3 regions of the Micrococcus sp. H39-S4 genome follow, and region 3 is predicted to be linked to each of the others. Evidence: predicted binding sites of a transcription regulator. Region 3 holds the regulator's gene; each other region holds the start of a gene.
The links. The regulator HrcA, encoded in region 3, represses chaperone genes, less so after heat shock. The targets are predictions, from matches to a motif close to TTNGCACTCGNNNNNNNCGAGTGCNAA.

Region 1 (11,423 bases), on a different contig from region 3:
GGCCGATCTGCAGGGCGCCGATGCCCAGCGAGGCCGCCGTGCCGAACAGGGTGGCGATGATCGCGAGCCCGTCGATCAGGCGCGCGCCGACCGAGTCGCTGCGCTGGGAGTCGCCGAACAGCGGCGCGATGATCGAGCTCATCAGCGGCACCCGACCCCGGCGGTAGGACACGTAGCCGACCGACAGGCCGACGATCGCGTAGATCGCCCACGCGTTCACGCCCCAGTGCAGCGCGTCCTGGGCCAGCGCGCCCGTCACCGCCTCCTCGCTCCCCGCCTCATACGCCCCCGGGCGCGGGGCCAGGTAGTAGGTCAGCGGCTCGTACGGGCCGAAGAAGATGATGCCGATGCCGATGCCGGCCGCGAAGAGCATGGCCGACCAGCTCGCCGTGGAGTACTCCGGCTTCTCCCCGTCCAGGCCCAGCGGGATCTCGCCGTACCGGGAGAACGCCAGGGCCAGCAGGAACACCACACCATCCCGATGGCCAGCAGGGCGAACAGCCAGCCGGCGTGGAGCATCACCCAGTCGAGGGCCGCGCTCGAGACGGCCAGGACGGCGTCCGGCTGCAGCACGCCCCACACCACGAAGCCGACCACCAGCAGGCCGACGACGGTGAGGATCGCCCGGTCCACGCCGTAGCGCACCCGGCGGTCCTCCACGGACACGCCCGGCACGAGGGCCGGGTGGATGCCGTGCGGATAGGAGAACTCCCGGACGAAGCGGCGCAGCCGTGGCCGGGCCGGGGTCCGGGTCGGGTGGGACCCGGTGGGACGGGGCGGCGTGGGTGTGTCCATGGGCACACCCTAGGGGGCGCCCCGGACGGCGGTCGTCTCCCGCCCGCACGACGACGGCCCCTCACCCGGGCGGGCGAGGGGCCGTCGTCGTCGACCGGCCGCGTCAGGGCCGACTCAGGGGTCAATGCTGGTGGTCGGCCTCGTCCTCCTCGGCGGGCTTGTCCGCCACGAGGGTTTCGGTGGTCAGCACGAGGGCCGCGATGGAGGCGGCGTTGGCCAGCGCGGAGCGGGTCACCTTGACCGGGTCGATCACGCCGTCGGCGATCAGGTCGCCGTAGACGCCGGTCTTCGCGTTGAAGCCGTGGTTCGGCTCCAGCTCGGCGACCTTGGAGACCACCACGTAGCCGTCCTCGCCCGCGTTCTGGGCGATCCAGCGCAGCGGCTGCTTCAGGGCCTTGCGGACGATGTCCACGCCCACGGCGGCGTCGCCGGTCAGGGCCTGGACGTCGGCGTCGGTGTCGAGCGCGGTCAGCGCGTTGATGAGCGCGGTGCCGCCGCCGGCCACGATGCCCTCCTCGAGGGCGGCGCGGGTCGAGGACACGGCGTCCTCGATGCGGTGCTTGCGCTCCTTGAGCTCCACCTCGGTGGCGGCGCCCACGCGGATCACGCCGATGCCGCCGGAGAGCTTGGCGAGGCGCTCCTGGAGCTTCTCGCGGTCCCAGTCGGAGTCGGTCGCGGCGGCCTCGGCCTTGATCTGGGCGACCCGGGCCTCGACGTCCTCGGCCGCACCGCCGCCGTCGACGATGGTGGTCTCGTCCTTGGTGACGGTGATGCGGCGGGCGGAGCCGAGCACGTCCAGGTCGGCCTGCTCGAGCTTCATGCCGAGGTCCGGGGAGACGACCTGGGCGCCGGTGAGGATCGCGATGTCCTGCATCATGGCCTTGCGGCGGTCGCCGAAGCCCGGGGCCTTGACGGCCACGACGTTCAGGGTGCCGCGGATCTTGTTGACCACGAGGGTGGACAGGGCCTCGCCCTCGACGTCCTCGGCGATCACGAACAGCGGCTTGTTGGCCTGCAGGACCTTCTCCAGCAGTGGCAGCAGCTCCTGCACGTTGGAGATCTTGCCCGAGTTGATCAGGACGTAGGCGTCCTCGAGCACGGCCTCCTGACGCTCGGCGTCGGTGACCATGTACGGGGACAGGAAGCCCTTGTCGAACTGCATGCCCTCGGTGACGTCCAGCTCGGTGGAGGTCGTGGAGGACTCCTCGATGGTGATGACGCCGTCGGTGCCGACCGTGTCGAACGCGCGGGCCAGCAGCTCGCCGACCTCGTCGTTCTGGGCCGAGATGGCGGCCACGTGGGCCACCTCCTGGCCCTCGACCGGGCGGGCGTTCTCCTGCAGGCGCCGCTCGACGGCGGCCACGGCCACCTCGATGCCCTTCTTGACCTCGCCCGGCGCGGCGCCGGCGGCGACCTGGCGCATACCCTCGTTCACGAGGGCCTGGGCCAGCACGGTGGCGGTGGTGGTGCCGTCGCCCGCGATGTCGTTGGTCTTGGTGGCGACCTCCTTGGCGAGCTGGGCGCCCATGTTCTCGTACGGGTCCTCCAGCTCCACCTCACGGGCGATCGTGACGCCGTCGTTGGTGATGGTGGGGGCGCCCCACGCCTTGTCGAGCACCACGTTGCGACCCTTGGGGCCGAGGGTGACCTTGACGGTGTCGGCGAGCTTGTCGATGCCGGCCTGGAGGGCGCGGCGTGCGTCGTCGTTGAAAGCCAGCTGCTTGGCCATGACGGACGCTCCTTTCGTTCAGGGAGTCAGGGGGTGCGGGGACGCGAGGGGCCCGGGGCGCGCGCACCGGTGCGGTGCGCGCCGCTCACCGGGCCCGTCGCGGCGGGGTCACTTGGTGACGACGGCCAGCACGTCGCGGGCGGAGAGCACCAGGTACTCCTCGCCGCCGACCTTGACCTCGGTGCCGCCGTACTTGGAGTACAGCACCACGTCACCCTCGGCGACGTCGACCGGCACGCGGTTGCCGTTCTCGGCGACCCGGCCCGGGCCCACGGCCACGACCTGGCCCTCCTGCGGCTTCTCCTTGGCGGTGTCCGGGATCACGAGGCCCGACGCGGTGGTCTGCTCGGCCTCCAGGGGGCGGACAACGATGCGATCCTCAAGGGGCTTGATGGAGACAGACATGCTGCACACTCCTTCTTCGTCGACGTGCGGCTCCGGCGGGCTCGCCGGACCGCTGATGCTGTGGTCTGCGGGTGCGCCACGGGCGTCAGACCCTCCGTCGTCGCGGTGCCGGACGGTCCACCTCGGGCATTGGCACCCGGTACCCCCGAGTGCCAGTGCCCACTCTACTCCGGGTTCTGGCACTCCTTCAACATGAGTGCCAGCCGTGTCCCCGCCGTCCGCCGTGGGCGGAGGGCGCGGGGCGCGGTGCGGTGGGATGCCGTGGGGCGGCGGGCGGGGCGGGTTCCGAGCCCAAGAGCACGCGGAGTGGTCACGACTGCGGCCCGCAACCTGTCCCTCCCCCACTCCCCACCCTCCCCCCTCGCCACCCTCCGTGGGCAGAAACCGCACCCCCGCCCGTCGCGTGGGCAGCATCCGCAGGTTTTCGGTCTCCGTGGGCAGAAGCGCCCTCTCTTCTGCCCACGGATGTTGCGTGGGCGGAACTCCGCGCAGTTCTGCCCACCGAGCCATGACGACGTCGTCCCGGCGGGACAACCGGCCGCCGCCGAGTCCTGCACAGCCGGCCCACCCTGCGCCGGTGTGCACAGACACGCGGCCCGCCCGGCCGTCGTCAGGCCGACCGCGTCAAGGTCGACCCATGTCCTTCGCCCCCGATCTCCCCCTCGTCCCCGTCTTCACCACCCGCGACGTGCTCGAACGCGGTCTGCCGCCCAGCCGGGTGCGGCGGTCCGACGTCCTCCGCCTCGCCCGCGGCATCCACCGTCGCCGTGACATGCCGCTGCGCACCTGGGAGTCTGCCGGGCTCCCGCCGCCGCACCACGGGGTCGGCCTCGACCTGCTGACCGCCCTCCTGCGGTCCCGTCCCGACGCCGTTCTCTCCCACGAGACGGCGGCGCACCTCCACGGCCTCCCGCTTCCCCCGGGCGGGGCCACGCGACGCGCCGCCGTCGAGATCACGTTGCACCGCGGCACCGCACGGGCGCGGATCCCCGGCGTCATGGAGCACCGCAGACCCCTGCCCGCCGGCCACGTCACCTCCGTGCTCGGGCTACGGGTGACGACGCCGGAACGGACCTGGCTCGATCTGTGCTCGATCGGCCACCCCTGGGACGAGGCATCCCTCGTGTCGGCGGGTGACCACCTGGTCCGTCACCCCTGGTCCCCGCGCGGCCGGCGGCCTCCCATCACCACGGTCACCGCGCTGCACGAGGCGATGCGGCCGCTCGGGCGGTTCGTCGGAAGACCGCGGGCGACGGCGGCGCTCGAGCGCGTACGGGTGGGTGCCGACTCGCCGCAGGAGACCCGGTTGAGGCTGGCGCTCGTCGAGGCGGGGCTGGGCGAGCCGACGCTGCAGCACGTGTTCGACCCCGGGCGGCGGGACGCCCCCGAGGCCGATCTGTGGTTCGAGGACTGCCGGCTCGTCCTCCAGTACGACGGCGAGGTGCACCGGAGTGCCGAGCAACACGCCCGGGACGCCCGGCGAGACCAGTACTACGCGGAGCGTGGGCAGATGACCCTGCACGTCACGAGCCGGGACGTCGGCGAGGGATACGCGCGGGTGATCGAGGCCGTCCTCAGACGACGGGCACAGGTCTCGAACGGCTGGGATGCCTGACGTCGTCGTCGCGTATGGCCCTGCCGTCCATGCGCAGGGGTTCCGTGGGCAGAAGCGAGGGTGCTTCTGCCCACGGAACCTGGAAACACGCGGGTCCTGCCCCCGGAAGGCGAGACCCGGCGGGTTCTGCCCACGGAACGCTCGCGTCGGCCGGGCACCCGACCCCCGCCCGGACCGACCCGGGCCGACCTCACCGTCGCCCCGCTCAGTAGTACACGGCCAGCGGCCCGTGCGGTCCGTCCACCACGCTGCAGGGGGTCTTGAAGATCCGCTCCAGCACCTCAGGGCGCAGGATCTCGGCCGGGGTGCCGGTCTCCACCACCTGACCGTCGCCCATGGCCACGATCCGGTCGGCGTAGTGGGCGGCGAAGTTGATGTCGTGCAGCACGATCACCACGGTCCGGCCCAGCTCGTCGGCGGCCCGGCGCAGCTGCTGCATCATCTGCACCGAGTGCTGCATGTCCAGGTTGTTCAGCGGCTCGTCCAGCAGCACGTACTCGGTGTTCTGCGCCAACACCATCGCCACGTACGCGCGCTGCCGCTGGCCGCCCGAGAGCTGGTCGAGGTACCGGTTCTCGAACGGGCCGAGGTTGAGGAAGTCGATCGCGTCGGACACGTGCCGCTCGTCCTCCAGGGTCAGCCGCCCGCGCGTGTACGGGTAGCGCCCGAACCCCACGAGCTGCCGCACGGTCAGCCGCGTCACGAAGTGGTTCTCCTGCCGCAGGATGGACAGGGTCTGCGCGATCTTCCGGGACGGCGTCGTGGTGATGTCGTGCCCGCCCACGGCGATCGTCCCGGCGTCGGCGTCCTGCAGCCGGCCGATCATCGTCAGCAGCGTGGACTTGCCCGCCCCGTTGGGCCCCACGAGCGCGGTCACTCCCCCGGCCTGGATGTCCAGGTCCACGGGTCCGATGCACACCTCATCGCTGTGGCGCTTCACCACGCCGCGCAGCTCGATCACAGACGTCCCTTTCTCATCACGACGACCAGGAAGGTGATGCCGCCGATCAGCTCGATGACCACCGTGACCGCACCCCCCGCGTAGAACACGTGCCGCAGCACGAAGTAGGCGCTCGTGAGCACCGCGTACCCGGCCAGCGCCGCCACCGGGAGGATGAACCGGTGGTCGTGGGTGTCGACGAGGCTGTACGCCAGCGTCGCCACGAGGAAGCCGAGGAACGTCATCGGGCCCACGAGCGCGGTGGTCATGGCCATCAGCACGGAGACCAGCAGCAGCGTCACCATGAGCTCGCGCCGGTGGTGCAGGCCCAGGTTGGTCGCGGCGTCGGCGCCGAGCGCCACCGTGTTCAGGCGGCGGGAGCGCAGCCACAGCAGCGCGCACACGACGACGGCGATGGGCGCGGCGATCGCCACGTACTCGGTCCGGGCGTTGGAGATGTTGCCGAAGAGCCGCGCGCTCAGCAGGTCGAACGAGTTCGGGTCCAGCAGTCGCTGCATGAACGTGCTCAGCGCGGCCAGCCCGCCGCCCAGCACCACGCCCACGAGCAGCATCAGATGGACGCTGCCGTAGGGCCGGGAGAGCAGCCACGAGTACAGGGCCGTCGCCAGCGCCACCATGAGCGCGGCCTGGGCGAGGAACGGCCCCACCCCGGTCAGCACCGCGACGCCGGCGGCTCCCAGCACGTACACGGCGACGGTCGACACGGCCGTGTAGAGCGCCTCGAACCCCATGATCGAGGGCGTGATGATGCGGTTGCCCGTCACCGTGTGGAAGGTGACGGTCGCGAAGGAGTGGCACAGCGCCACGATGCCGATCACGCCCAGGGACTCCACGCGCATCCGCGCGATCATCCAGAACGCGCGCGAACCGGGTTCGGCCTCGTTGCCCCACAGCAGGATCCCGGCGGTGGAGAGCACGGCGACGGCGGCCAGCACGGCGACGACGACCGCATACCTCCGGCGGTCGGCGGCGGTGACGAACGCGCCGGACCGGCGCGGGGCGTCGGCCTCGACGGGCCCGGCCGCGGTGGCGCCACCGGGCGGGGCGGGGATGCGACCCGGGGCGGTCGCGAGCGGCTCAGCCATGCTTGGCCTGCCTCAGCAGCAGGGCGAGGAACACGATCGCGCCCACGAGGCCCAGGATCAGCGAGATGGGCACCTCGAACGGGGCGATCACGGTGCGCCCGATCAGGTCGCAGACGATCACGATCCACACGCCGACCATGACCACCCAGGGCAGGTTCGTCCGCAGGTTGTCGCCGCGCACCATGGACACGAGGTTGGGGACCACGAGCCCCAGGAACGGGAGGGCCCCGATCACCACGGTGACCACGCCGGTGGCCACGGCCACCATGGCCACGCCGGTGAGGATCACGGCGCCGTAGTTGAGGCCGACGTTCGTGGCGACGTCCTTGCCGAGGCCGGCCACGGTGAAGCGGTCCGCGATGACGAAGACCGCCACGCACACGATCAGCACGAGGAAGAGCAGCTCATACCGGCCGCGGACCACGGAGGTGAACGAGCCCGCGAACCACGCGCCCACCTGCTGCAGCATGTCCGTCTGGAGGGCGAGGAACGTCGACGCGGCGCCCACGACGGCGCCGAGCATGATGCCCACGATCGGCACGATGAGGGAGGACTGCAGGCGCACCCGCCGCAGGAAGAGGAAGAAGACGAGGGTGCCGACGAAGGCGAAGAGGATGGCCCCGACCATCCGGGTCACCAGGCCCGCACCCGGCACGAGCACCATGGTCACCAGCAGGCCGAGGCCGGCCCACTCGGTGGTGCCCGTGGTGCTGGGCTCCACGAAGCGGTTCTGCGTCATGAGCTGCATGATCAGCCCGCACATCGCCATCGAGGCGCCGGCCAGCACGAGGGCGACCGTGCGCGGCACGCGCGTGATGGCGAACATCTCGCGTCCGCCCTCCGCGCCGACGTCGTACACGCCCACGAACAGCGAGACCACGACGAGGGCCGCGGTCACCACGACGCCGACCAGCAGCGGCCAGGTGCGCTGCCAGCGGGTGCGCTCGGGCCGCAGGACGGCGGGCGGGACCCAGCACACGCGGTCGCCCCGCCCCGGCTCCTCGAGCCGGGGCGGGGCGTCGGCGACGTGGTGACGCACGTCGAGAGTCACTGCGCGCCTTCGAAGGCCTTCGCGAGGTCCTCCATGACGGTGGTGTGGTTCTGGATGTCCTCGGCGACGTAGAAGTCGGCGGGCAGGTACACGATGTTGCCCTCCTTCACCGCGGTCACGTCCTGGAGGGCCTCGGAGCGCTCGATCAGCTCGGCGGCGGTGGCGTTCTCCTCGCCGATGGCGGCGTCGCGGTCCATGACGATCAGCCAGTCCGGGTTCGACTTCGCGATGGCCTCGACGGAGATGTCGTCGCCCTGGTGGTTGTCGGTGCCCGACTGCTCGAGGGCCGGGGTCAGCTCCAGCATGTCGAAGAACGGGCCGATGGCGCGACCGGTGCTGGGCGCGACGTACGACAGCTCTCCGCCCGAGGCGATGAGGCCCATGACGGTCTGCTCGGGGTCGTAGGCGTCCTTGGCGCGCTGGGTGGCGGCGTCGAAGTCGGCGATGAGCTTCTCGGCATCGGCCTCGTGGCCGGTGGCCTCGCCCAGCAGGGTGGTCAGCTCCTTCAGGCCCTCGTCCATGGGGGTCTGCGTGACGTCGAAGTCCGTGTCCACGACGGCGGCGTCGCCGGTCAGCTCGTCGATCTCGGCCTTGCGCTCGTTGAACCGCTGGCCGTTGAACACGACGTCCGGCTCGGCGGTGACGAACAGCTCCATGTCCGGCTCCCGGTGGTTGCCGATGTCGGCGACCGAGTCGTCCTGGAGGTAGGAGGGCCCGCCCTCGCCCTTGTACATGATCTGCTTCGGCGCGGCCGACAGCTCGACGCCCCAGTCGTCCAGCGTGCGGAAGGTGCGGTTGTCCGTGGCGATGACGGAGTCGACCTCCTCCGGCAGGGTGACCTCGGCGCCGGACATGTCGGTGACGGTGACCCCGGTCGCGATGCCGCCCGAGGCGGCCGAGGAGCCGCCGGCGGCGCTCGCGGAGGCCGAGGACTCGCCGGAGGCGCTCGCGGAGGACGAGCCCGTGGCCGCGCCGCCGGCGGAGCAGCCGACGAGGGCGAGGGCCGCCACCGAGGTCAGGGCGAGACGGGCGAGGCGGGGGGCGCGGGCGGAACGCGGCATGGTTCTCCTTCTGGGCGGCGGGGCTGCCCCGGGATGAGCAGTCGGGGTGGTGGGCGCGCTCCCGTAGAGGTGAGCCTTGCCTCAGTCGAATACCGTACACGAGGGTGCCGTAATCCCCCAACGGGGGTTCGACGGCTCCCGCCGCCCGGGGCCCCCGGCCTCGAGCCCCGTCAGTCCAACGGCGTCACCTCGAGGGCGAACCGCGACCGACCCACGCGCGCCAGCACGAGGGTGGCGTGCCGTCCGGCCCCGCCACGCCGGCCCGGCTTCGCCCCGCCGAGGACGGCGCGACGCACCTCCTCGGGCGTCTCGCGGATGCCCCGCTTCTTCACGTCCAGCCGGCCCACCCCGGTCTCCTTCGCCCAGCGCCGCAGGGAGGCCAGGTGGAAGCCGTGCACCGCCTCGATCCGATGGGCGCGGGCCAGGCCGTCCCGCACCGGCTCGGGCGCGACGAGGTAGGCCAGGTGGGGGTCCAGCTGCCGCGTCGGCACGGGCCAGGACGCGGCCAGGTCCGTCACGAGTCCGGCCCGGATGACGGCGCCGTCCGGCTCGTGCAGGACCGCGCCGACGAGCCCCGCCATGCCCTCCTCCCCCACGGCCTCGACCTCGGGCGAGTCGCCGAAGTCCGCGCCGGAGACGAGCTGCGCCGTCGTCGTCTTCCCGCCCCGGACGGTCATGACGCGCGCCGCCCGCCGCACCCCGGGGCGGGCCGCCGCGTTGAACCACAGGGCGGCCTCCACGACGTCGCCGTCGACGCTCACCCACTCGGCCTCGGCGCCCTCCGGCACGGCCTCGTGCGGGAGCCCCGGGCCGAGCTTGACCCCGACCGGCACGCCCGTCGCGGCGATGTCCGTCACGACGCTCAGGGGCGGGGAGAACGCCTCGGGGTCGAACACGCGCGCGGACCCGCCCCCGCCGACCTGACGGCGGGCGGGGTCCAGCCACACCGCGTCCGCCTCGGCGGGCACGTGGGCGCGGGCCCAGGCCACGGCGTCGCCGTGCACCACACGCGCACCGCGGTGGCCGGCGAGGTTCACCTCGGCGGCCGCGGCGACGACGGCGTCCCGCTCCACCGCCACGACGTCCAGGCCCCGGTCGGCGAAGGCGCGCGCGTCCAGGCCGAGACCGCAGCCGAGGTCGGCGACGCACCGGGCCCCCGCGGCCGCCAGCCGGTCCGCGTGCAGGCCCGCGACCAGCGGGCGGGTGGCCTGCTCCAGGCCGTCGCGGGTGAACAGCATCCGGCGCGCCTGCCGCCCGAGGCGGGCCTCCGCCCGGGACCGCAGCGCGGCCTGGGTCAGCGCGGCGGCCACGCGCTCCGGAGGATGCCCGGCCGCACGCAGGCGGGAGGAGACCGCGAGCGCGTCGGCCTCGCGGTACCCGGCGAGGGAGTCGAGGAGCGCGCGGCCCTCCGGCTCGAGGACGGGGGCCAGGGCGGTGGCGTCCGCCTCCGAGGCGGCGGCCGTGGGGCGCGGCGGGCGGGAGGCGGGGCGGGGGCGGGCCATGCGCCCCACCCTAGGTCCGAAGCGTGGACCCCGGGCGCAGACCCGGCAGGGGCTTCTAGGATGGGCGGCATGACTCTGCCCTTCGCCGACTCCGCGCAGTCCACTCTCGGAATCGAGTGGGAGCTCGCGCTCGTGGACGCCGTGTCCGGCGAGCTGCGCTCCGAGGCCCCGGACCTGCTGCGCGCCCTGCATGTGACCGAGGGCCTCGCCGAGGACGACGTGAACCCGCACATGACCAGCGAGCTCCTGCAGAACACGGTGGAGCTCGTCACGGGTGTGCACGAGCGCGTCGACGCCGCGACGGCGGACCTCGGCCGGATCGCCGCGCGCGTGGCCGACGCCGCGGCTGCGCGGGGCATCTCCCTGTTCTGCCAGGGCACGCACCCGTTCGCGGAAGCGATCGCGCAGCCCTCGACGCCCAGTGAGCGCTACGACCGCATGCTGGATCTCACCCAGTACTGGGGTCGGCAGCTGCTGATCTTCGGCGTGCACGTGCACGTGGGCCTGGACGACGTCTCCAAGGCCATGCCGGTGGTGAACGGCCTGGTCAACCGAGTGCCGCACCTGCTCGCACTCTCGGCCTCCTCCCCCTTCTGGGCGGGCACGGACACGGGCTACCAGTCCCAGCGCACCCTCCTGTTCCAGCAGCTGCCCACGGCCGGCCTGCCGTTCCAGTTCCAGGAGTGGGAGGACTTCGAGCGCTGCGTGGCCCAGATGGAGCAGGTGGGCATGATCGCGGACGTCACCGAGTGCCGCTGGGACGTGCGGGCCGTGCCCCGCCTGGGCACGGTGGAGATGCGCGCGTGCGACGGCCTGGCCACGCTCGAGGAGATCGCCGCCGTGACCGCCTACACGCAGTGCCTCGTGGATGACCTGTCCGCGAGCCTGGAGCGCGGTGAGACGGTCGAGGTCCTGCCGCCGTGGCACGTGCAGGAGAACAAGTGGCGCGCCGCCCGGTACGGCATGGACGCCACCGTGATCGTGGACGCCCGGGGCACCCAGGTCCCGCTGGCGGAGCACCTGCCGGCGGAGATCGAGCGACTGACCCCGGTCGCCGAGCGGCTGGGCTGCGCGGCGGAGCTCGCCGGCGTCCAGGCGATGATCGACGACGGCGGCGCCGCGCGTCAGCGTCGTGTGGAGGCACAGGCCCTGGCCGGCCCGCCGGCCGCGGGTGAGGACACGGATGACGCGGTGGCCCCGCTGCGCGCGGTCGTGCTGG
Region 2 (11,423 bases), on a different contig from region 3:
CTCCTCCACCGCGGCCTTGGCGTTGCGCACGGCGTCCTCGATGCGGTGCTTGCGCTCCTTGAGCTCCACCTCGGTGGCCGCGCCGGCCTTGATGACGGCCACGCCGCCGGCCAGCTTGGCGAGGCGCTCCTGCAGCTTCTCGCGGTCGTAGTCCGAGTCGGTGTTCTCGATCTCGGAGCGGATCTGTGCCACGCGGCCGGCGATCTGCTCGGCGTCGCCGCCACCCTCCACGATGGTGGTCTCGTCCTTGGTGATGACCACCTTGCGGGCGGAGCCCAGCAGGTCGAGGGTGGCGTTCTCCAGGGACAGGCCCACCTCGGAGGAGATGACCTGGCCGCCGGTGAGGATGGCGATGTCGGCGAGCATGGCCTTGCGGCGGTCACCGAAGCCCGGGGCCTTCACGGCCACGGACTTGAAGGTGCCGCGGATCTTGTTGACCACGAGGGTGGCCAGGGCCTCGCCCTCGACGTCCTCGGCGATGATCAGCAGCGGCTTGCCCGACTGCATGACCTTCTCGAGGATCGCCACCATGTCCTTCACGGAGGAGATCTTCGAGTTGACGATGAGGATGTAGGGATCCTCGAGGACGGCCTCCTGGCGGTCCGCGTCGGTCACGAAGTAACCGGAGATGTAGCCCTTGTCGAAGCGCATGCCCTCGGTGAGCTCGAGCTCGAGGCCGAAGGTGTTGGACTCCTCGACGGTGATGACGCCCTCCTTGCCGACCTTGTCCAGGGCCTCGGCGATGAGGGAGCCGATCTGCTTGTCCGCGGCGGAGATCGAGGCGGTGGCCGCGATCTGGTCCTTGGTCTCGATCTCGCGGGAGGCGGAGAGCAGCTCAGAGGTGACGGCCTCCACGGCCTTCTCGATGCCGCGCTTCAGGGACAGCGGGTCGGCGCCCGCGGCCACGTTGCGCAGGCCCTCGCGGACCAGCGCCTGGGCCAGCACGGTGGCGGTGGTGGTGCCGTCGCCGGCGACGTCGTCGGTCTTCTTGGCGACCTCCTTGACGAGCTCCGCGCCGATCTTCTCGTACGGGTCCTCGAGCTCGATCTCCTTGGCGATGGAGACGCCGTCGTTGGTGATGGTGGGGGCGCCCCACTTCTTCTCCAGCACCACGTTGCGGCCGCGGGGGCCGAGGGTCACCTTCACGGCGTCGGCCAGGGTGTTCAGGCCCTTCTCCAGGCCGCGGCGGGCCTCTTCGTCGAATGCGATGGTCTTGGCCATGTGCAGGTCCTTTCTGGACGTCGGCTTCCTACTTCTGGTGGCTGACCCGCGCCGATGCCCGCGACGGACGGCCCCTGGGGGCCTCATCGGTGGACAGGTCCTCCTCCACGGCGCCGGACCGACCGGGGTACGGCTGGCAGTCGCGCCTTCGGAGTGCTAACCCCATTATGAGCACTCGCACCGGGAGAGTGCAAAGGGTCCGCGGTGCGGGAGCCCGCTCTTCCGCGGACGGCGGACGGCCCCCGGCAGAACGCCTCGGGAGGCGCCCCGCCGGGGGGCCGGGAAGGGTGCGCGTCCGGCACGGCCGCACGGCGGGCGGGTCAGCCGGTGACGACCACCGCGACGCCGTTCACCTGCAGGTTCGGGGTCTGCATGACCGGGAAGCCGAGCTCCTTGCCGACCGCCTCGGCGGCGGCCTTGTTGGCCGAGCCGTTGTACAGGACGGTGGAGGACTGGATGCCGTAGCCGCTCCAGTTCTTCGCGTCCACCGAGGTGTAGCCGGCGCTCGTGAGCCGCTGCGCGTAGGAGGCGGCGAGGCCCTGGGTACGGGTCGCGTTGTACACGGTGACGTGGGTGCCGCGCACGGCCGCGGACTGCGCGGCCGCACGAGAGCTCGACGCGGCCGCGGACTGCGAGCGCGAGGCGTCCGCCGCGGCGGCCGAACGGGACGCGGCGGCGCGCGAGGACTCCGCCGCCTGGGCGGCCGAACGGGACGCGGCGGCGCGCGAGGACTCCGCCGCCTGGGCGGCCGAACGGGACGCGGCGGCGCGCGAGGACTCCGCCGCCTGGGCGGCCGCCGCCGACCGAGACGCCTCTGCGGACTGCGCGGCGGCCTCGGAACGCGAGGCCTCCGCCGCCTGTGCCGCGGCGGCGGCACGGGACGACTCGGCGGCCTCGGCGGCCTCGGCGGCGGCTCGGGAGGACTCGGCGGCCTCGGCGGCGGCCGCCTCCTGCGCCGCCCGCGAGGACTCGGCCGCGGCCGCGGAACGGGACGCCTCCGCCGTGTCCTCGGACGGGGTGGCGGACTCGGTCGCGGATGCAGTCGACGCCGACGCGGAGGACGCCGAGGAGGACTCGGACGACGTCGACGGCGACGGCGACGGCTCGACCGCCGGGGCCGTCGTCGAGCTCTCGGCGGCGACGGGCTCGGAGCGGTCGCCGGTGAGCCACGGCAGGACGACGCCCACGAACAGGCCGGCGAGCAGGACGAGGCCGGCCACCCAGAGCAGCGGGCTCAGGCGGCGACCCCCGCCCGCGGCGGTCGCGCCGGCAGCGGCGAAGGACTCGCGGTGCGCGCCGCGCTGGTCCGTGTACTCGGGGACCTCGTCGAAGCGGTCGGGCTGGTAGGCCATGGGTCAGTTCTCCTGGCGGGAAGCGGGCGTGGACGGCGCCGGATCCGCGGGTCCCCTCCGGGCCCGGCTGCGGGTGCCGCGCTTGCGCAGCAGCCGCGTGACCAGCAGGGGTCGGTAGGCCAGGGCGGCCTCACGGTCCAGCAATCCGTTCAACACCTGATAATAGGCGGTCGGAGACAGCCCCAGACGCTCTCGGACGGCGTGGTCCTTGGCCCCGCCGTACCGCCAGGTGGCGGCCTCCAGGTCCAGGACCGCACGCTCCAGGTCCGTCAGCTCGTCCCGCCGTGGCCGCGCGTCGGCACCCTCGTCCGGGGCCGGATCGGGCGAGACGGGCGTGGGGTGGGACATGGCGGCCACTGTACCCACCCGGTCTACCCTCGGGGCATGGAGTTCATCGCGCCCCTGGATCCGGGCTGGGAGGCGGCCCTCGCCCCGCAGGCCGCCGCGTTCGAGCAGGTCGGCGAGCGGCTGCGGGCCCGCCGGGCGGCCGGAGAGCAGGTACTGCCGGCGCCGGAGCACATCCTGCGGGCGTTCCGTCAGCCGTTCGCGGACGTCCGCGTCCTCGTGCTGGGCCAGGACCCCTACCCGACGCCGGGCCATCCGATCGGCCTGAGCTTCGCGGTGGACCGCCACGTGCGGCCGCTGCCCCGCTCCCTGGCCAACATCCACCGGGAGCTGCACGACGACCTCGGCATCGCCCCGCCTGCCCACGGCGACCTCTCCGCGTGGACGGACCAGGGCGTGCTGCTGCTGAACCGCGCCCTCAGCGTGCGGGCCGGCGCACCCGGCAGCCACCGCGGCCTCGGCTGGGAGCAGATCACGGAGGCCGCGGTGCGGGCCCTCTGCGCGCGCGGCACCCCGCTCGTGGGGCTGCTGTGGGGAGCCGACGCGCGGCGCATGGCGCCGCTGCTGACGGCGGCGGGGGCCGGCGTCGTGGAGTCCCCGCATCCCTCGCCCCTGAGCGCCCACCGCGGGTTCTTCGGCTCCCGGCCGTTCAGCCGGGTGAACCGGCTCCTCGAGGCGGCCGGCGCGGAGCCGGTGGACTGGCGCCTGCCCGACTGAGCCGGGCCGCCGGTCAGCCGCGCTGGTGCATCACGAGCTCGGTGGGCAGCAGCGTGCCCATCCGGTCGGTGATCGGCTTGGCCAGGGTGTTGCCGAAGGCGACGCCGGCCGCGATCGCCACGACGATGACCGCGGCGTTGAAGAGTCCCTCGACGCCCAGCAGCGTGGCCCCGGTCTCCACGGTGAACCCGTAGACGGACCGGAACATGGTGAGTCCGGGAAGCAGGAACAGCATGGACGGCAGGACGATCACGAGCGCCGGGGCCGCGAGCCGCTGGGCCACCAGGCGGCCGAGGAACCCGACCGCCGCCGCGGCGACCGCGGGCACCAGCCGGTCGCTGACCCCGATCTGCTGCGCTGCCAGGTACGCGCCGAAGCCGGCCCCGGACACGAGACCGCAGGCCAGGATCTGGGGCCACCGCGACTGCTCCACCACCGCGTCCGCCATGCCCGCGGCCATCACGAGGCCCAGCAGCAGCAGCGGCGGATAGCTCAGCGTCCCCGCCTCGGCCAGGTCCAGCTGTTCGAATCCCACGAGATCCCCGATGCCCACGGCGATCATGATCCCGGCCATCACGCCGGCGAACACGAGCAGCGCGGAGAGGAAGCGGCCCGCGGCGGTCACCGGGAAGCCGTGGATGGCGTCCTGCACCGCGGTGACGAACCTCGCCGTGGGCAGGAGCATCATGATGCCGCCGGCGATCACCAGCGCCGGGTTGACCGGCAGGTCGAGGGCGTGGGCCATCAGCGCGATCACCGTGGCCGTGATCGCCCCGAACATCGTGGAGAAGATCTCCGGGAAGCGCGCCTTGTCCGCCTGGACCTTGAGCCAGAAGACCAGCCAGGTGGAGACCATGCCCAGGGCCGCGCCCGTCCAGGTCCCGCCGATGAACGGCACGAAGCAGGCCACGAACACGCCGGAGAAGAGGACCTCGAAGACGGCGGGGAACGGCTTGGGCTGATGCCGGATCTCCACGAGCCGGCGCTGGGCCTCGGCCCGGTCCACCTCGCCCGCGGCGATCTCCTCGACGAGCCGGTGGACGGCCACGAGCCCCTCGAAGTTCACCGAGGACGAGCGGACCACCCGCTGGAGGGTGAACGGGGCCTCGCCGCGTGAGGAGTCGGGCGCGTAGTTCAGGGAGATGGACTGGTTGGTCAGGTCCACCTCGGTCTCGAGGATCCCGTAGGCCTGCGTGGCCACGATGATCGAGGTCTCCACGTCCAGCGAGGCCGCGCCGAAGCTGAACATCGTCTCGCCCAGCTTGAGCGCGAAGTCCAGGGTCGTGCGGGCCTCAAGGGCCTGCGCCTCCGCGCGGCGCTGCTGCAGCGTGGAGCGCATGCGGCGCCCGTACGGCGAGGAGTGAAGGCGGTCGGCCAGCACGAGCGCCTGCGTCGGCAGGTTCTCGACGAAGACCTCGCGGGAGCGCCGGCCGCGCCGACGCCCGCGCTTCTCGGCCGGGCCCACGGGGACCACCGGGTCCGGGACGGTGACGTCCGGCTCGGGGATCATCTCCGGGGCGGGCAGGGCGCCGTCGGCCTCCGCGGGCGCCAGGACGGAGGTGGGCACCTGCTCGGACAGCGGCGGCTCGGTCAGGGGCGCGTCCGCGGCCGGTTCCGGCAGCGTCTCCGCCTCCGGCTCTGCCGGCTCCTCCGGCTCCGGCTCCGGCTCCGGGACCGGATCGGCGGCGGCGGGGCGGACCACGGGCGGCAGCGGCTCCGTCGGCTCGACGGCGACCGCGGCCGGGTGGGCGGACTCCGCCGGGTCAAGGTCGAGCAGGCCGGGGTCCTCCGGGTCGAGTGCGAGGTCGCCGGCAGCCGCGGCATCCTCGGCGCCGGCCGGGCGCAGCACGGGGATGAGCGTGGGGACGGCCGGGGGCTCCGCGATGCGGGGGTCGAACCGCGCCGGCTCCTGGGTGCCCTCCTGCTCCATGCGGCTCACCCTCTCCTTCCGTGTGCGGGCGCTGGACGCGCCACGGCGGTGGGCCGAGCCCCGCCGACGCGTCCATCCAACCACGCCGGCACCTCCCCCGCCGGGGCCGTCGGCACCGCGGCCCGGGGACGCGAAAGGGCCCTCCCGGAGGAGGGCCCTGCTGCGGTGGATCTTACTGGACTCGAACCAGCGACCTCTCGCGTGTGAAGCGAACGCTCTAACCAACTGAGCTAAAGATCCGGGCGTCGCCCCATGGGGGTGACAACTCGAAAAACGATACCTCAGGCGGCGCCGCCTGTCCACCCGGGCGACGGCCACCCCGCGCACGGCGGAGCGGCCATCGAGAGCCGACGAGCACGTCAGGCGTCGGTCAGCGTGGCGCCGGGCTCGAAACCGCCCTGGGCGACCAACGAGGTCCCGGCGCCCGGGGCGGGCTCCGGTCAGGAGCTGCCACCGAGGGAGGAGACCGCCCTGGCGGCGTCCGCCAGGCCGGCGCCGCAGCCCGCGGAGCAGGACACGGGCATGGACCGGGCCGTGGACCTGAGGGTGGACTCGACCTGGGCCGGGGTGAGGCTCGGCCGCTCGGCCAGCAGCAGGGCGGCCAGGCCCGCGACGTGCGGGGTGGCCATCGAGGTGCCGTTGTAGGCGGCGTGGCCGGCCGTCGTCGGGGTGGTGGCGCCGTTGTTCACGGTCGAGATGATGTTCGCGCCCGGGGCGGTCACGTCCACGGCGGAGCCGTAGTTCGAGAACGAGGCGCGGGCGCCCTGCGAGGTGGAGGCGGCCACCACGATGGTGTTCCGGCAGTTGGCCGGGCGCACGTTGGCGGCGGGCTGGTTCTCGTTGCCCGCCGCCACGACGACGGGCACGCCGCGGGAGACGGCCGCGTTGATCGCGTTCTGGTAGGTGGTGCCGCACGTGCCGGAGCCGCCGAGGGACATGTTGATGACGTCCGCCGGGTTCGGGTTGGCCGGCACGCCCGCCACGGTGCCGCCGGCGGCCCACACGACCGCGTCGGCGATGTCGGACAGCGAACCGCCGCACTTGCCGAGCACGCGGATGGGCTGGATCTTCGCGTTCGGGGCCACGCCGACGACGCCCCGGGAGTCGGCCACGGCCGCGACGGTGCCCGCCACGTGGGTGCCGTGCCACGAGGAGTCGGAGGCACCGGCGGTGCCGCACTCGCCGGCGGCGTACCAGTCGCCCTCGTCGCGCGGATTGGAGTCGCGGCCGCCGCCGTCACGTGCCGCCGCGCTGTTGGAGATGAAGTCGTAGCCGGGCACCACGTTGCGGTCGAGATCCGGGTGGGAGGTGATGCCGGTGTCGATGACGGCCACGGTCGCACCGGAGCCCGTCGTGCGGTCCCACGCCCCCGGGACCCGCATGCCGTGGGTGCCGGTGAAGCCCCACTGCTGCGAGTAGAGGGCGTCCACGGGGCTCAGGCCGGTGGCGGTGAGGATGGCGTCCGGCTCCACGGCCTCGACCGCCCCGGAGGCCTTCAGGTCGGCCATGAACTTCGCGGACTCGGCCTGATCCAGCTTGCGGTCCGCCTTGACCACGCGGGAGCCGAGCGCGGTCTCACGCAGCTCCTTCACGGAGACGCCGGCCTCCTTCGCGGCCTTGCCCCAGGCGTTGGCTCGGCCCTTCGCGTGGGCGTTGGCGGCGGTCTCCTTGTAGGTGACGATGAAGGAGTCGTAGCCGTCGGCGTTCGGGTCCTCCACCTGCGCCGCCGCCAGGGGCGAGGCGGCGGTCGGGCTGGCTGCCGGTGCGGCGGGGGCGCCGCCGGAGGGGGCCGCGAGCGCGGGGGACGAGGTCAAGGTCCCGCCGGCGAGGACGGCGCCGGCCACGAGGGCGCCGATGCGGCGGCGGGTGCTGCGGGGTGTGGAGGACTGCACGGGATCTCCTGGGAGTTCGGGGCCACCGGGTGCGGGTGCCCGAGGGGCTCGGGCCGGGGTGACTGAGATCACGGTAAGGTCACGATTCCGTCACGACGAGGCCGCGGGCCGAAGTCTGGCGGATGGTCGAGGCATCTCTGGCGGATCCGCCAGCCGTACCTGGCGGATGGCCGCAGACCCGCACAGCGGCGCCCCAGCTTCGGCCCGCGCCGGACACGACGACGGCGCCGCGCCCTCCCGGCGGAGGTGCGCGGCGCCGTCGGGCCCGCGGTGGGGTGGAGCCCCCTGCCGGATTCGAACCGGCGACCTGCTGTTTACAAGGCAGCTGCTCTGGCCAGCTGAGCTAAGGAGGCCTGCGGCCGGCGCCCGGGGCGCCGCGGCCGGCCCTTCCAGCGTACAAGGCCCGGGCGGACGGCGCGGGGCGCCCCCTGCGTGGGGACGCCCCGCGGACCTCGGCGACGGGTCAGCCGGGTCAGCCGGGTCAGCCGGCGATCTTGGCGCCCGCCCAATCGGTGAAGGTCTTGTCCTCGCCGTCGAGGGCCCAGTTCTTCCCGTCCACGAACACGGTGGGGGTGCCGGCCACGCCGGCGACGCGCGCCTGGCGGGTGGTGTGCTCGACCGCGGAGCGGAACGTGCCGTCCTCGACGCAGGAGGCGATGTCCGCGCCGTGCTCCTGCGCGAGCTGCGTGATCGCCGCGTTGTCCAGGCCCTTGCCCTGGTGCTCGTCGTAGGTGGCGAACAGGGCGGCCACGAAGCCGTTGTAGGCCTCGGGCTTCTGGTCCGCCACGCAGTACGCGGCGTTGGCGGCGCGGGCCGAGTAGTTCTGGTTGTTCGGGGCGCTCAGGTAGTCCACCATCCGGTACTCGACCGTAACCTCGCCCTGCTCGAGCCACTGCTCGATCTGGTCCCCGTTGGTGGACTCGAAGTCCGCGCAGTGCACGCAGTTGAAGTCCGCGTAGAGCACGATCCGCGTCGGCTCGCCGTCCGCCCGGGGCTCGGTGTTCGGCAGGGTCTCGGGCTGAGAGCTCGCGGCCTGCTTCGGCACCTCGATCTTCGAGGGGTCGACCTCGCGTTCTCCCGCGCCCTCCGCCAGGGCCGTGGCCGAGGTCAACTCGATGCCGCCCTGCTCGTTCGCCACGGCGGGGATGGGGCCGGCGGCCGCGGCGTCGTCGCCGTTGCGGTTGAGCACGAACGCGACGACGAGGCCGATCACGAGCACCGCCGCGAGGACCGAGCCCCAGATGACGCCGGTGCGGCGGCGGCTGTCCTTCCTGCGCTGCTCCTCCTGGATCTGGCGGGCACGCGCACGAGCGTCCGTCGCCGAGGTGTGCGAGCCTGACGTGTTCCGGGCCAAGGGTCCTCCTCGTGGGGCAGTCGGTCCGGGTCGAGCACCGGAGCCGGCGGGCAGCGGGCGCGCCGCGCCAGGCGAGCATAGCGGCCCTGTCTGGAAGGATCGTGACCATGGACACCGTCGAGACCCCCTCCCCCGTCGATCGACTGACCATCACGGGCGCCCCGTCGGGGGACGCGACCGAGGACCCGGCGACGTCTCTGCTCGCCCTGCCCTGGGCGCTCCCCCTCGAGACGTGGCCGCGTGAGGTGCTGGCGGCCCTGCCACGCGGCATCTCCCGTCACGTGGTGCGCTTCGCCCGGATGGGCGGGGGCATCGTGGCGGTGAAGGAGACCACCGAAGAGCTCGCGTTCCACGAGTACCGGCTGCTGCGCCGGCTCGAGCGGAGCCCGGCGCCGTCGGTGGTGCCGGTGGCCGTGGTCACCGGACGCACGGAGGACGACGGCACGCCCCTGCCCGCCGCCCTCGTGACCAGGCACCTGCGCTTCTCCCTGCCGTACCGCGCCGTGTTCTCGGAGCGCCTCGAGCGCCGCACCCTCGTGCGCCTCATGGACGCACTGGCGACGCTGCTCGTGGAACTGCACCTCGAGGGGTTCTTCTGGGGTGACGTCTCCCTGTCCAACGTCCTGTTCCGGCGGGACGCGGGCGGGTTCGCCGCTCACCTGGTGGACGCCGAGACCGGCGAGCTGCGGGAGCGGCTGTCCAACGGCCAGCGCGAGCACGACCTGGACGTGGCCGCCGTGAACGTGGGCGGTGAGCTGCTGGACCTGCAGGCCAGCGGGCTGCTGGACCCGGAGGTGGACCCCGTCACCACGCCGGACCTGCTCGTGGCGTCCTACCGACGGCTGTGGGACGAGCTGACCGAGCCTCTGCTGTTCCCCCGCGCCGAGCCGTGGCGCCTGGACCGCCGCGTCCGCCGCCTGCAGGAGCTCGGGTTCGAGCTGGCCGAGTACTCACTGCGCGCCGCCGACGCTCCCGGGATGATGATCGCCCGGCCCGTCGAGATCCACGCGGGTTACCACCGCCGTCGGCTGACCCGCCTCACGGGACTCGAGGTCCAGGAGAACCAGGCCCGCCGGCTGCTCGTGGACATCGAGGCCGCCCGCCGGGAGTGGGACCCGTACATGGACATCGAGGCTGCGGCGCACCGCTGGGTGGTGGAGGTGTTCGACCCCGTGGTCCGCTCGGTGCCCCTTGAGCTGCGAGCCAAGCTCGAGCCCGCCGAGGTGATGCACCAGCTCCTCGAGCACCGCTGGTACCTCTCCGAGGCCCGCGGCCAGGCCGTGCCCCTGCAGGAGGCGGTGGACTCCTACGTGGACACGGTGCTGCGGGCCCGCCGCGACGAGGACGCGGTGGCACTGCACCCCACGACCACCATGCTGCGCGCCGTCCCGCCCGCGGACGCGGACTGAGCCCGGACGCGGCTCAGCGGCGCAGGAGCAGGAAGCCGGGGGCCGGGACCGCCGCCGGCACCGTGCCGGGGCCGAGCGGGCCGTCGTCGCCGTGGCCGGCGAGGAGCTCGGCCCGCGTCAGGTCCGCGGGCACGGGCAGCGGCTCCGCGCCGAGGGCGACGAGCAGGACGACGTCGGCGTCCTCGCCGGCGCGGGTGAGGCGCACGTGGCGCCGGGCCGCGTCCACCTCGGCCCGGACGCGGTCGCGGCGGGGGTCGGTGAGCTGGGGCAGCGTGCGGCGCAGGCCGATCAGGGTGCGGTAGGCGGCGAGCACGCGCGCTCCCCGACCGTGGCCGTCCGCGCCGCCCGCGGCCTCCGCCCAGTCCAGCACGGCCGCGTCCCGCGTGGCGGGGTCCTGCGGGTCGGGGACGTCGGCCGGGTCCCAGCCGTGGGCGGCGAACTCGCGGCGACGTCCCTGCCGGACGGCGTCCCCGAGCTCGGGCTCGCGGAACGAGGTGAAGAACGGCCACGGCGTCGAGGCCGCGAACTCCTCCCCCATGAAGAGCATCGGCACGTGCGGGCCGGTCAGCAGCAGGGCGGCCTCGGCCGCGAGCGCGCCCTCGGACAGGACGGCCGCTGTGCGGTCGCCGCCGGCGCGGTTGCCCACCTGATCATGGTTCTGGATGCTGGCCACCCACGCATGGTTGGGGATGGTGTCCGGCACGGGGCGCCCGTGGTCACGGCTGCGGAAGGTGGAGCGGGTGCCGTCGTGGAAGTAGGTGCGCTCCATGACCTTGGCCACCGCCTCCAGCGGGGCGAAGTCCGCGTAGTAGCCGTGGGTCTCCCCCGTGGCGGCCACGTGCAGGGCATGGTGGACGTCGTCGTTCCAGGCCGCGGCGAGGCCGAGCCCGCCGGCGTGGCGGGGCAACACCAGACGCGGGTCGTTGAGGTCGGACTCGGCCAGGAGGGGCACGGGTCGGCCGGCACGGGCCGCGATCCCGTCCGCGAGCGCGGCCATCTCCTCGAGCAGGTGCACGGCGCGGGCGTCCCGCAGGGCGTGCACCGCGTCGAGGCGCAGCCCGTCCACGCGCATCTCCTCGAGCCAGAAGCGGACGTTGTCCAGGACGAACCGGCGCACCTCGTCCGAGTCGGCGCCGTCCAGGTTCAGGCCGTCGCCCCAGCCGGTGCCGCCCTGACCCAGATACGGCCCGAACACCTGCAGGT
Region 3 (8,317 bases):
CTGCGAGCCCGAGGACGTGCTGCGCGTCTCCGGCAAGACGGGCGTCGGCGTCGAGGACCTGCTGGACCGCGTGGTCCGCGCCATCCCCGGCCCGGAGGGGGACGCGGACGCCCCGGCCCGCGCGATGATCTTCGACTCCGTGTACGACACCTACCGGGGCGTCGTCACGTACGTGCGCGTCGTGGACGGCCGGCTCTCCCCGCGGGAGAAGGTCCGCATGATGTCCACGGGCACCACCTACGAGCTCCTCGAGATCGGCGTCTCCTCCCCGGAGCCCGTGCCCACGAACGGTCTGGCCGCGGGCGAGGTGGGCTACCTCATCACCGGCGTGAAGGACGTGCGTCAGTCCAAGGTGGGCGACACGGTCACCAACCACGCCCACCCGGCGGAGCAGTCCCTGGGTGGCTACGAGGACCCCAAGCCCATGGTGTTCTCGGGCCTGTATCCCATCGACGGCTCGGACTATCCCGTGCTGCGTGACGCCCTGGACAAGCTCAAGCTCAACGACGCCGCGCTCGTCTACGAGCCGGAGACCTCGGTCGCGCTGGGCTTCGGCTTCCGCGTCGGCTTCCTCGGTCTGCTGCATCTGGAGATCGTGCGCGAGCGCCTCGAGCGCGAGTTCGACCTCGATCTCATCTCCACCGCGCCCAACGTGGTCTACGAGGTCACCCGGGAGGACCGTGAGGTCGTCACCGTGACCAACCCCTCCGAGTTCCCCGAGGGCAAGATCCTCGAGGTGCGCGAGCCCATGGCCTCGGCCACGATCATCGTGCCGGCGGAGTTCATCGGCGCCGTCATGGAGCTGTGCCAGGCCAAGCGCGGCAACCTCAAGGGCATGGACTACCTCTCCGAGGAACGCGTGGAGATCCGCTACTGGATCCCCCTGGCCGAGATCGTGTTCGACTTCTTCGACCAGCTCAAGTCCCGCACCAAGGGGTACGCCTCGCTGGACTGGAAGGCCGACGGCGACCAGGTCGCCGACCTCGTCAAGGTGGACATCCTGCTCCAGGGCGAACAGGTGGACGCGTTCTCCTCCATCACCCACAGGGACAACGCCTACGCGTACGGCGTGATGATGACGGGCAAGCTCAAGGAGCTGATCCCGCGCCAGCAGTACGAGGTGCCGATCCAGGCCGCCATCGGCTCGCGCATCATCGCCCGCGAGAACATCCGCGCGATCCGCAAGGACGTGCTCTCCAAGTGCTACGGCGGAGACATCTCCCGCAAGCGCAAGCTGCTCGAGAAGCAGAAGGAGGGCAAGAAGCGCATGAAGATGGTCGGCCGGGTCGAGGTCCCGCAGGAGGCCTTCATCGCCGCCCTATCCTCGGACGGCGCCGGCGCCGACCAGGCCGCGAAGAAGTAAGTGCCCGCCCTGCCCCTCGGCGAGCCCGTCCCCGACGACGGCCGGCTGCCGGCCGACGTCGGGCAGCGGGTGCGCGCGGCCGCCCGCGACGGCGCGGCGCGCACCTTCAGCCTGTACGTCCACGTGCCGTTCTGCACGGTGCGCTGCGGCTACTGCGACTTCAACACGTACACGGCCGTCGACTTTGGCCCCGGCGCGGGTCGCGGCGACTACTGGGAGTCGGCGGTCGCGGAGCTGGACTTCGCCGCGGACGTGCTCGCGTCCTCGGACGTGCCCGCCCGCCCGCTGCACACGGTGTTCTTCGGCGGCGGCACGCCCACGCTCCTGCCGGCCGCGGACCTCGTGCGCATCCTCCAGGCGGCGGTGGACCGGTTCGGGATCGCGCCCGGCGCGGAGGTGACCACCGAGGCCAACCCGGACACGATCACCCCGGAGTACGCCCGCCAGCTCGCGGCCGGCGGCTTCACCCGCCTCTCCCTGGGCATGCAGTCCGCGATGCCGCACGTGCTCGCCACGCTCGAGCGCACCCATCGGCCCGAGTCCGTCCCCGCCGCCGTCGCCGCGGCCCGCGAGGCCGGCCTGGAGGTGTCCCTGGACCTGATCTACGGGACCGCGGGGGAGTCCCTCGCCGACTGGCGGGCCACGCTCGAGGCCGCAGTCGTCCTGGCCCCGGACCACGTGAGCGCGTACTCGCTGATCGTGGAGGAGGGCACCAAGCTCGGGGCCCAGGTGGCCCGCGGCGAGGTGGCGGACGTGGACCCCGACGACCAGGCGGACAAGTACCTGCTCGCCGAGGAGCTGCTCAGCGCCGCCGGCTACCGCTGGTACGAGGTGTCCAACTGGGCGCGGGATCCGCGGGGGTCCGGGGTCCACCGCGCGCGGCACAACGTGGCGTACTGGGAGGACCAGGACTGGTGGGGGATCGGCCCGGGCGCGCACTCGCACCTCGCCGGCGTCCGGTTCTGGAACGCCAAGCACCCCGCCGCCTACGCGCAGCGGCTGGCCACGGGGGTCACCCCCGCCGTCGGCCGCGAGCGGCCCGACGCCGACGCGCGGCGCCTCGAGCGCATCATGCTCGCGGTGCGCACGGTGGGCGGGCTCCCGACCGCGGAGCTCGTCTCGGAGACGCCGGGGGAGGCCGCGCGGATCCGCGGGGCGATCGCCGAACTCATCGCCGCGGGCCTGCTGGACGGGCGCGCCGCCGTCGACGGGCGCATCATCCCGACGCTCGAGGGGCGGCTGCGCAACGACGCGATCGTCCGGGCGCTGGCCGGCTTCTGACCGGCCGACCCCGGGTCAGCGCAGGATGCGCAGGTTGAACGGGTACCGGAACGGACGGCCCTTGGACACGTGCGAGGCGCCCATCACGCCGTAGACCGCCATGGCGGCCCACGTGAGCGCGCCGAGGATCGCGAAGATCGGGCCGACCACCGGCAACAGGGACAGGAAGAAGAACAGGAGCGTGATGAGCGTGGGCGGCCCGGAGAAGTTCAGGGCCTCCCGCGACTCCTGCGAGGTGAACGGGCCGCGGTCGCGATAGAGCAGCCACACGACCAGCGGGCCGAGCACGCCGAACGCCAGACTGAGATGGGCCAGCGCCGCGCGGTCACGGTCCTGCTTCGCCGTGAGCGGGGCGCCGCGGCCGCCGGCCGAGACGAGCCAGGCGGGCGGGCCGTGGCCGGTGCGGCCGGCGTCGGGCTGCGCGCGGGTGTTCACGAGGGGCTCCTCCTGGATCGCGGGACCCGCGCGCCGGGGACCGGGCGCAGGGCATGGGCCAGCATAGCGCGGGCGGGCGGGGGCCGCGCCGAGATCAGTGCTCGGGTGCGGCGGTGAGGAAGTCGATGAGCTCCTCCACGCGGCCCAGCAGGGACGGCTCGAGGTCCGCGTACGTGGTGACGTGGGAGAGCAGCCGCTTCCACCCCAGCCCCGTGGCCTCCTTGCTCCCGTGCGGCCAGCCCAGTCCCCGCAGGATCCCCGTCTTCCAGTCCTGCCCCTTCGGCACGACGGGCCACGCGGGGATGCCGAAGACGGAGGGCTTGATGACCTGCCAGACGTCCACGTAGGGGTGACCGAGGATGAGCACGTTGCCCGCGGCCCCCGGCACGCGCATGGCCTCGGCCGCGAGGCGCTCCTCCTTGGACCCGGTGACGAGATGGTCCACGAGGATCCCGAGCCGGCGCCGCGGACCGGGGGCGAACGCACGGATCGCCCCGGCGAGGTCGTCCACGCCGTGCAGGGGCTCCACGACGATGCCCTCGAGGCGCAGGTCCTCGCCCCACACCTTCTCCACCAGCTCGGCGTCGTGCACGCCCTCCACCCAGATGCGAGAGGCGCGGGCAGTGCGGGCCCGCGCCCCCTCGACCCGTCGCGAGCCGGAGGCGGTGCGGGCCGGCGCCGCCGGGGCCGCGGCGGTCGGGGGGACCAGGGTCACGGGCTCGCCGTCGATCCAGAAGCCGCCGCCGAGGGGGAAGCCGCGGCGCACGCCGCGGCGGTCCTCCAGGACCACCACGTGCACGCCGCCGGAGCGCTCGATGCCGCTCACGGCCCCGGTGAACCCGGAGGCCACGTCCTCGACCACCGTGCCGGGGGTGGCGGGCACATCGGGGACGGTCCGGGCGGGGCGGCGCGTCAGGTCGTCGTGGCCCGCGGGGCCCCAGCTGCTCCAGTCCATGGGAGAGCACGGTAGCAACGGGGGCGGGCGATCACCGTGAGCGAAGCCGTGCGGGCCGGTCGGGTCGTCCCCCGGGTCGGACGGTAGCATTGGCACTTGACCCGCCGGAGTGCCAGCCAGGGGCACCTCCGGGGTCGCCCCGGATCCCGACGGACCAGAGGAGGACCGAGATGTCGGAGCAGCCCCGCCGCCTGCAGGTGCTCCAGGCGATCGTGGAGGACTACGTGGCGCTGCGCGAGCCCGTGGGCTCCAAGGCGCTCGTGGAACGGCACGCCCTGGGCGTGTCCTCCGCGACCGTGCGCAACGACATGGCTGCGCTCGAGGAGGAGGGCCTCATCGTGGCCCCGCACACCTCCGCCGGGCGCGTCCCCACGGACAAGGGCTACCGCGTGTTCGTCGACCGCCTCTCCGAGGTGAAGCCGCTGTCCCCCGCCGAGCGCCGGGCCGTGCGGACCCTGCTGGACCCGGAGACGGACACCGAGCACATGATGGAGTCCACGGTGCGCCTCCTGGCCCAGCTGACCCAGCAGGTCGCCGTCGCGCAGTTCCCCCACGAGGACGGCTCCACGATCCGCCACCTCGAACTGGTCTCCCTCACACCCACGCGCGTGCTCGTGGTCCTCATCCTGTCCACGGGACGGGTGGACCAGCGGCACGCCGTGCTGGACCGTCCGGTCGAGGAGGCGGAGCTGTCCGTGCTCCGCGGCCTCCTGCTGGACGCCCTGCTGGGGCTCGGTCCGGTGCAGGCGGCCACCGTGGTGGACGACGTCGTCACCCGGGTCCGCCCGGAGCACCAGCAGTCCGCCGCCCTCGTGGCCGCGGCCGTCCACGACCTGCTCGAGGCCGGTCGGCAGGACCGCATCGTCCTGGCCGGCACCGCCAACCTGGCCCGCTCCCCGGGGGACTTCGGCGCGTCCATCGGGCCGATCCTGGAGGCGCTCGAGGAGCAGGTGGTGCTGCTGCGCCTGCTCACGGAGATGGAGCAGGACGCCCACGGGGTGTCCGTGCGGATCGGGTCCGAGAACGTCGGATCGCTCGCGGACACCTCGGTGGTCGCAGCCGCCTACGGCCCCGGCGCCGTGGCGAAGGTCGGTGTCATCGGTCCGACCCGGATGGACTATCCGGGCACCATGGCCGCCGTCCGGGCGATCGCCCGCTATCTCTCCCGCATCCTGACCACCTGACGCGCCTCCGCGCGTCCTGGCGGGCCCCGTCCCGCATCGCCCCACGTCCCGCTCTCCCCGAGAGGAATCCCCACCGTGACCGACCACTACGAGACGCTCGGCGTCAGCCGTGACGCCAGCACCGAGGAGATCCGCCGCGCCTACCGCAAGCTCGCGCGCACCCATCACCCGGACGTCAACCCCGACCCGGAGGCGGCCGAGCAGTTCAAGCGCATCTCCCACGCCTACGAGGTGCTCTCGGACGAGGGCCGGCGCCGGGCCTACGACACGACGGGCAATGAGAACGGCCAGGCCGGCTTCCCGGGCGGCTTCGGCGGGGCGGGCGGCTTCGGGGGCTTCGCCGACATCTTCGAGACCTTCATGAACGCCGCCGGCCAGGGCGGCCGCGGCGGCCCCGCCAGCCGCGCCCGCCGCGGCCAGGACGCCCTCGTGACCGCGCGGATCGACCTGCGCGACGCCGTCTTCGGCGGCGAGCAGACGATCGAGTTGGACACGGCCGTGCGCTGCGATCGGTGTGAGGGCTCGTGCTGCGAGCCCGGCACCCAGCCGGAGACCTGCCAGACCTGCCACGGCCACGGCATGATCCAGCGCCCCGTGCGGTCGCTGCTGGGCACCGTCATGGCCACCGAGGCCTGCCCCGCCTGCCAGGGGTTCGGCACCGTCATCCCGACGCCCTGCCACGAGTGCGACGGGCAGGGCCGCGTCCGCACCCGGACGCCGCTGACCCTGCGCATCCCCGCGGGCGTGGACGACGGCACCCGCATCCACCTCGCCGGCCGCGGCGAGGCCGGCCCGGGCGGCGGCCCGAACGGCGACCTCTACGTGGAGATCGCGGTCCGCCCGGACGAGACCTTCCGCCGCGAGGGCGACCACCTGGCCACCACCGTGACCGTCCCCATGGCCGCCGCGGCCCTGGGCACCACCGTCACGCTGGACACCCTGGACGGCAAGCAGTCCCTCAGCCTGGACCCGGGCGTGCAGTCCGGCCACGTCGAGGTCCTCCACGGCCTGGGCGTCGGTCGCCTGCGCGGGCAGGGCCGTGGCGACCTCAAGGTGGACGTGGTGGTCACCACGCCCACCGACCTGGACGACGAGCAGCGCCAGCTCCTGGAGCGCCTGGCCGAGGTGCGCGGCGAGGAGGTCGTGCACGGCGCACCCCAGGCCAAGGGCATGTTCGCCCGGCTGCGGGAGAACCTGAGGAACCTGTGACCGCCCCCCTGTTCCACCTCGAGCCGGGCGCCCTGGCCGGCGCGAGCGCGGGCGCGGAGGTCGTCTTCGACGGCGCCGAGGCCCGGCACGCCGCCGCGGCCATGCGCCTGGCCCCCGGGGAGGCCGTGCTCCTGGCCGACGGGTCGGGCACGCTCGGCCACGGCACCGTGCTCGCGGCCGCCCCGGACGCGGTGTCCGTGCGGCTGGACGCGGTGGCGGAGGAGCCGGCGCCCACCCCGGCGCTCGTGCTCGTCCAGGCCCTCGCCAAGGGCGACCGGGACCTCATGGCGGTCCAGGCCGCCGTCGAGCTCGGCGTGGACGCCGTGGTGCCCTGGGAGGCGGAGCGCTCGATCGTCCGCTGGAAGGGCCCCAAGGCCGCCAAGGCCCGCCAGAAGTGGGCGGACACGGCCCGCGCGGCCGCCAAGCAGGCGCGTCGCGCCCGGGTGCCCGCGGTCCGGGACCACGTCTCCGGGACGGCGGTCGCCGGGCTGGCCTGGGACGACGACGGCGGCCGGCTCGTCCTCGTGCTGCACGAGGACGCGGAGCACGGGGTGTCCGCGGTGCCGGCGGAGCGACTCTCCGCGGCCGTCGAGATCGCCGTCGTCGTGGGCCCCGAGGGCGGGATCGGCCCGGCCGAGCTCGAGGCCTGCGTGGCCGCGGGGGCCGTGCCGGTGCGGCTCGGCCCGCACGTGCTGCGCGCCTCCACGGCCGGCCCCGCCGCCCTCGCCGTGCTCCAGCACCGGCTCGGCCGCTGGTGAGCCCCGGCAGGACGGCGCGCCGACGCCTAGACTGGTCGGGATGTCCCGCCCCCGCGACCCCGAGGTGATCCGCCCCATCGTGACCGTGCCCCCCACGACCCCGACCCCGCCCGCCACCGCGCACGAGGGGGTGGCGTTCGAGTCCGCCGACCTCATGGTCCGCACGCTCGGACCGCAGGACGCCCTGCTGCGGATCCTCGGCGGCGTGTTCCCCACCGTGGACGTCACGGTCCGCGACCAGCGGCTGGACCTGGCCGGGCCGGTGGCCGAGGTGGCCACGGTGCGGCGCGTCGTCGAGGACCTGCGCTCGATCGCCCGCCGCGACCAGGCCGTCACCCCCGAGGTGATGGGCCAGGTGGTCCACCACGTCCGCGACGCCGCCACCGGGCGCGGCGCGGGTCAGCTGCACCTGGACTCGATCCTCTCGGGCCGGGGCCGCCGCATCCGCGCGAAGACCCTGCACCAGCAGGACTACGTGGAGGCGATCGACCGCTCCACCGTCGTCTTCGGCATCGGCCCGGCCGGCACCGGCAAGACCTACCTGGCGATGGCCAAGGCGGTGCAGGCGCTGCAGGCCAAGGAGGTCAACCGGATCATCCTCACCCGCCCGGCCGTCGAGGCCGGCGAACGGCTCGGCTTCCTGCCCGGCGGGCTCTCCGAGAAGATCGACCCGTACCTGCGCCCCCTGTACGACGCGCTGCACGACATGATCGAGCCCGAGTCGATCCCGCGGCTGATGGAGGCCGGGACCATCGAGGTCGCCCCGCTGGCGTACATGCGCGGCCGCACCCTGAACGACGCGTTCGTGATCCTCGACGAGGCCCAGAACACCACCGGCGAGCAGATGAAGATGTTCCTGACCCGCCTCGGCTTCGGTGCGCGCATGGTCGTCACGGGCGACACCTCGCAGGTGGACCTGCCGCGCGGCACCCAGTCCGGCCTGGCCCAAGCCGTCGAGGTGCTCGAGGGGATCGAGGGACTGGAGATGGTCCGCTTCGACTCCTCGGACGTGGTCCGGCACTCGCTGGTGAGCGCCATCGTGGACGCCTACGACGCCGCCCGCGGCCCCGCGGAGCGGTCCCAGAAGCGAGGAGGGGCCCGCCGTGGCCGTTGAGATCCTGAACGAGTCGGG

Region 1: groES (co-chaperone GroES) is a predicted target of HrcA. The motif match lies at 3,106-3,132, and genes of this name have one in related genera.
Region 2: groL (chaperonin GroEL) is a predicted target of HrcA. The motif match lies at 1,355-1,381, and genes of this name have one in related genera.

The regions. Positions count from the first base shown of each region.
Region 1 covers NZ_JAPVLT010000006.1:157,046-168,468, forward strand. Annotated here, with positions in the region: gene O3T09_RS07955 (BCCT family transporter) at 1-469, opposite strand, end outside; gene groL (chaperonin GroEL) at 917-2,524, opposite strand; gene groES (co-chaperone GroES) at 2,633-2,929, opposite strand; gene O3T09_RS07970 (hypothetical protein) at 3,567-4,544, shown strand; gene O3T09_RS07975 (iron ABC transporter ATP-binding protein) at 4,750-5,505, opposite strand; gene O3T09_RS07980 (iron chelate uptake ABC transporter family permease subunit) at 5,502-6,590, opposite strand; gene O3T09_RS07985 (ABC transporter permease) at 6,583-7,641, opposite strand; gene O3T09_RS07990 (siderophore ABC transporter substrate-binding protein) at 7,638-8,702, opposite strand; gene O3T09_RS07995 (THUMP-like domain-containing protein) at 8,873-10,204, opposite strand; gene O3T09_RS08000 (glutamate--cysteine ligase) at 10,274-11,423, shown strand, end outside.
Region 2 covers NZ_JAPVLT010000004.1:10,166-21,588, reverse strand. Annotated here, with positions in the region: gene groL (chaperonin GroEL) at 1-1,221, opposite strand, end outside; gene O3T09_RS05175 (LytR C-terminal domain-containing protein) at 1,542-2,573, opposite strand; gene O3T09_RS05170 (DUF3263 domain-containing protein) at 2,577-2,921, opposite strand; gene O3T09_RS05165 (uracil-DNA glycosylase) at 2,958-3,635, shown strand; gene O3T09_RS05160 (threonine/serine ThrE exporter family protein) at 3,649-5,565, opposite strand; tRNA gene O3T09_RS05155 (tRNA-Val) at 5,732-5,805, opposite strand; gene O3T09_RS05150 (S8 family peptidase) at 6,006-7,457, opposite strand; tRNA gene O3T09_RS05145 (tRNA-Thr) at 7,734-7,810, opposite strand; gene O3T09_RS05140 (DsbA family protein) at 7,939-8,811, opposite strand; gene O3T09_RS05135 (DUF4032 domain-containing protein) at 8,919-10,220, shown strand; gene treZ (malto-oligosyltrehalose trehalohydrolase) at 10,234-11,423, opposite strand, start outside.
Region 3 covers NZ_JAPVLT010000005.1:198,233-206,549, forward strand. Annotated here, with positions in the region: gene lepA (translation elongation factor 4) at 1-1,363, shown strand, start outside; gene hemW (radical SAM family heme chaperone HemW) at 1,364-2,644, shown strand; gene O3T09_RS07140 (DUF4870 domain-containing protein) at 2,660-3,079, opposite strand; gene O3T09_RS07145 (DUF3097 family protein) at 3,174-4,034, opposite strand; gene hrcA (heat-inducible transcriptional repressor HrcA) at 4,205-5,218, shown strand; gene dnaJ (molecular chaperone DnaJ) at 5,294-6,427, shown strand; gene O3T09_RS07160 (16S rRNA (uracil(1498)-N(3))-methyltransferase) at 6,424-7,185, shown strand; gene O3T09_RS07165 (PhoH family protein) at 7,226-8,299, shown strand; gene ybeY (rRNA maturation RNase YbeY) at 8,289-8,317, shown strand, end outside.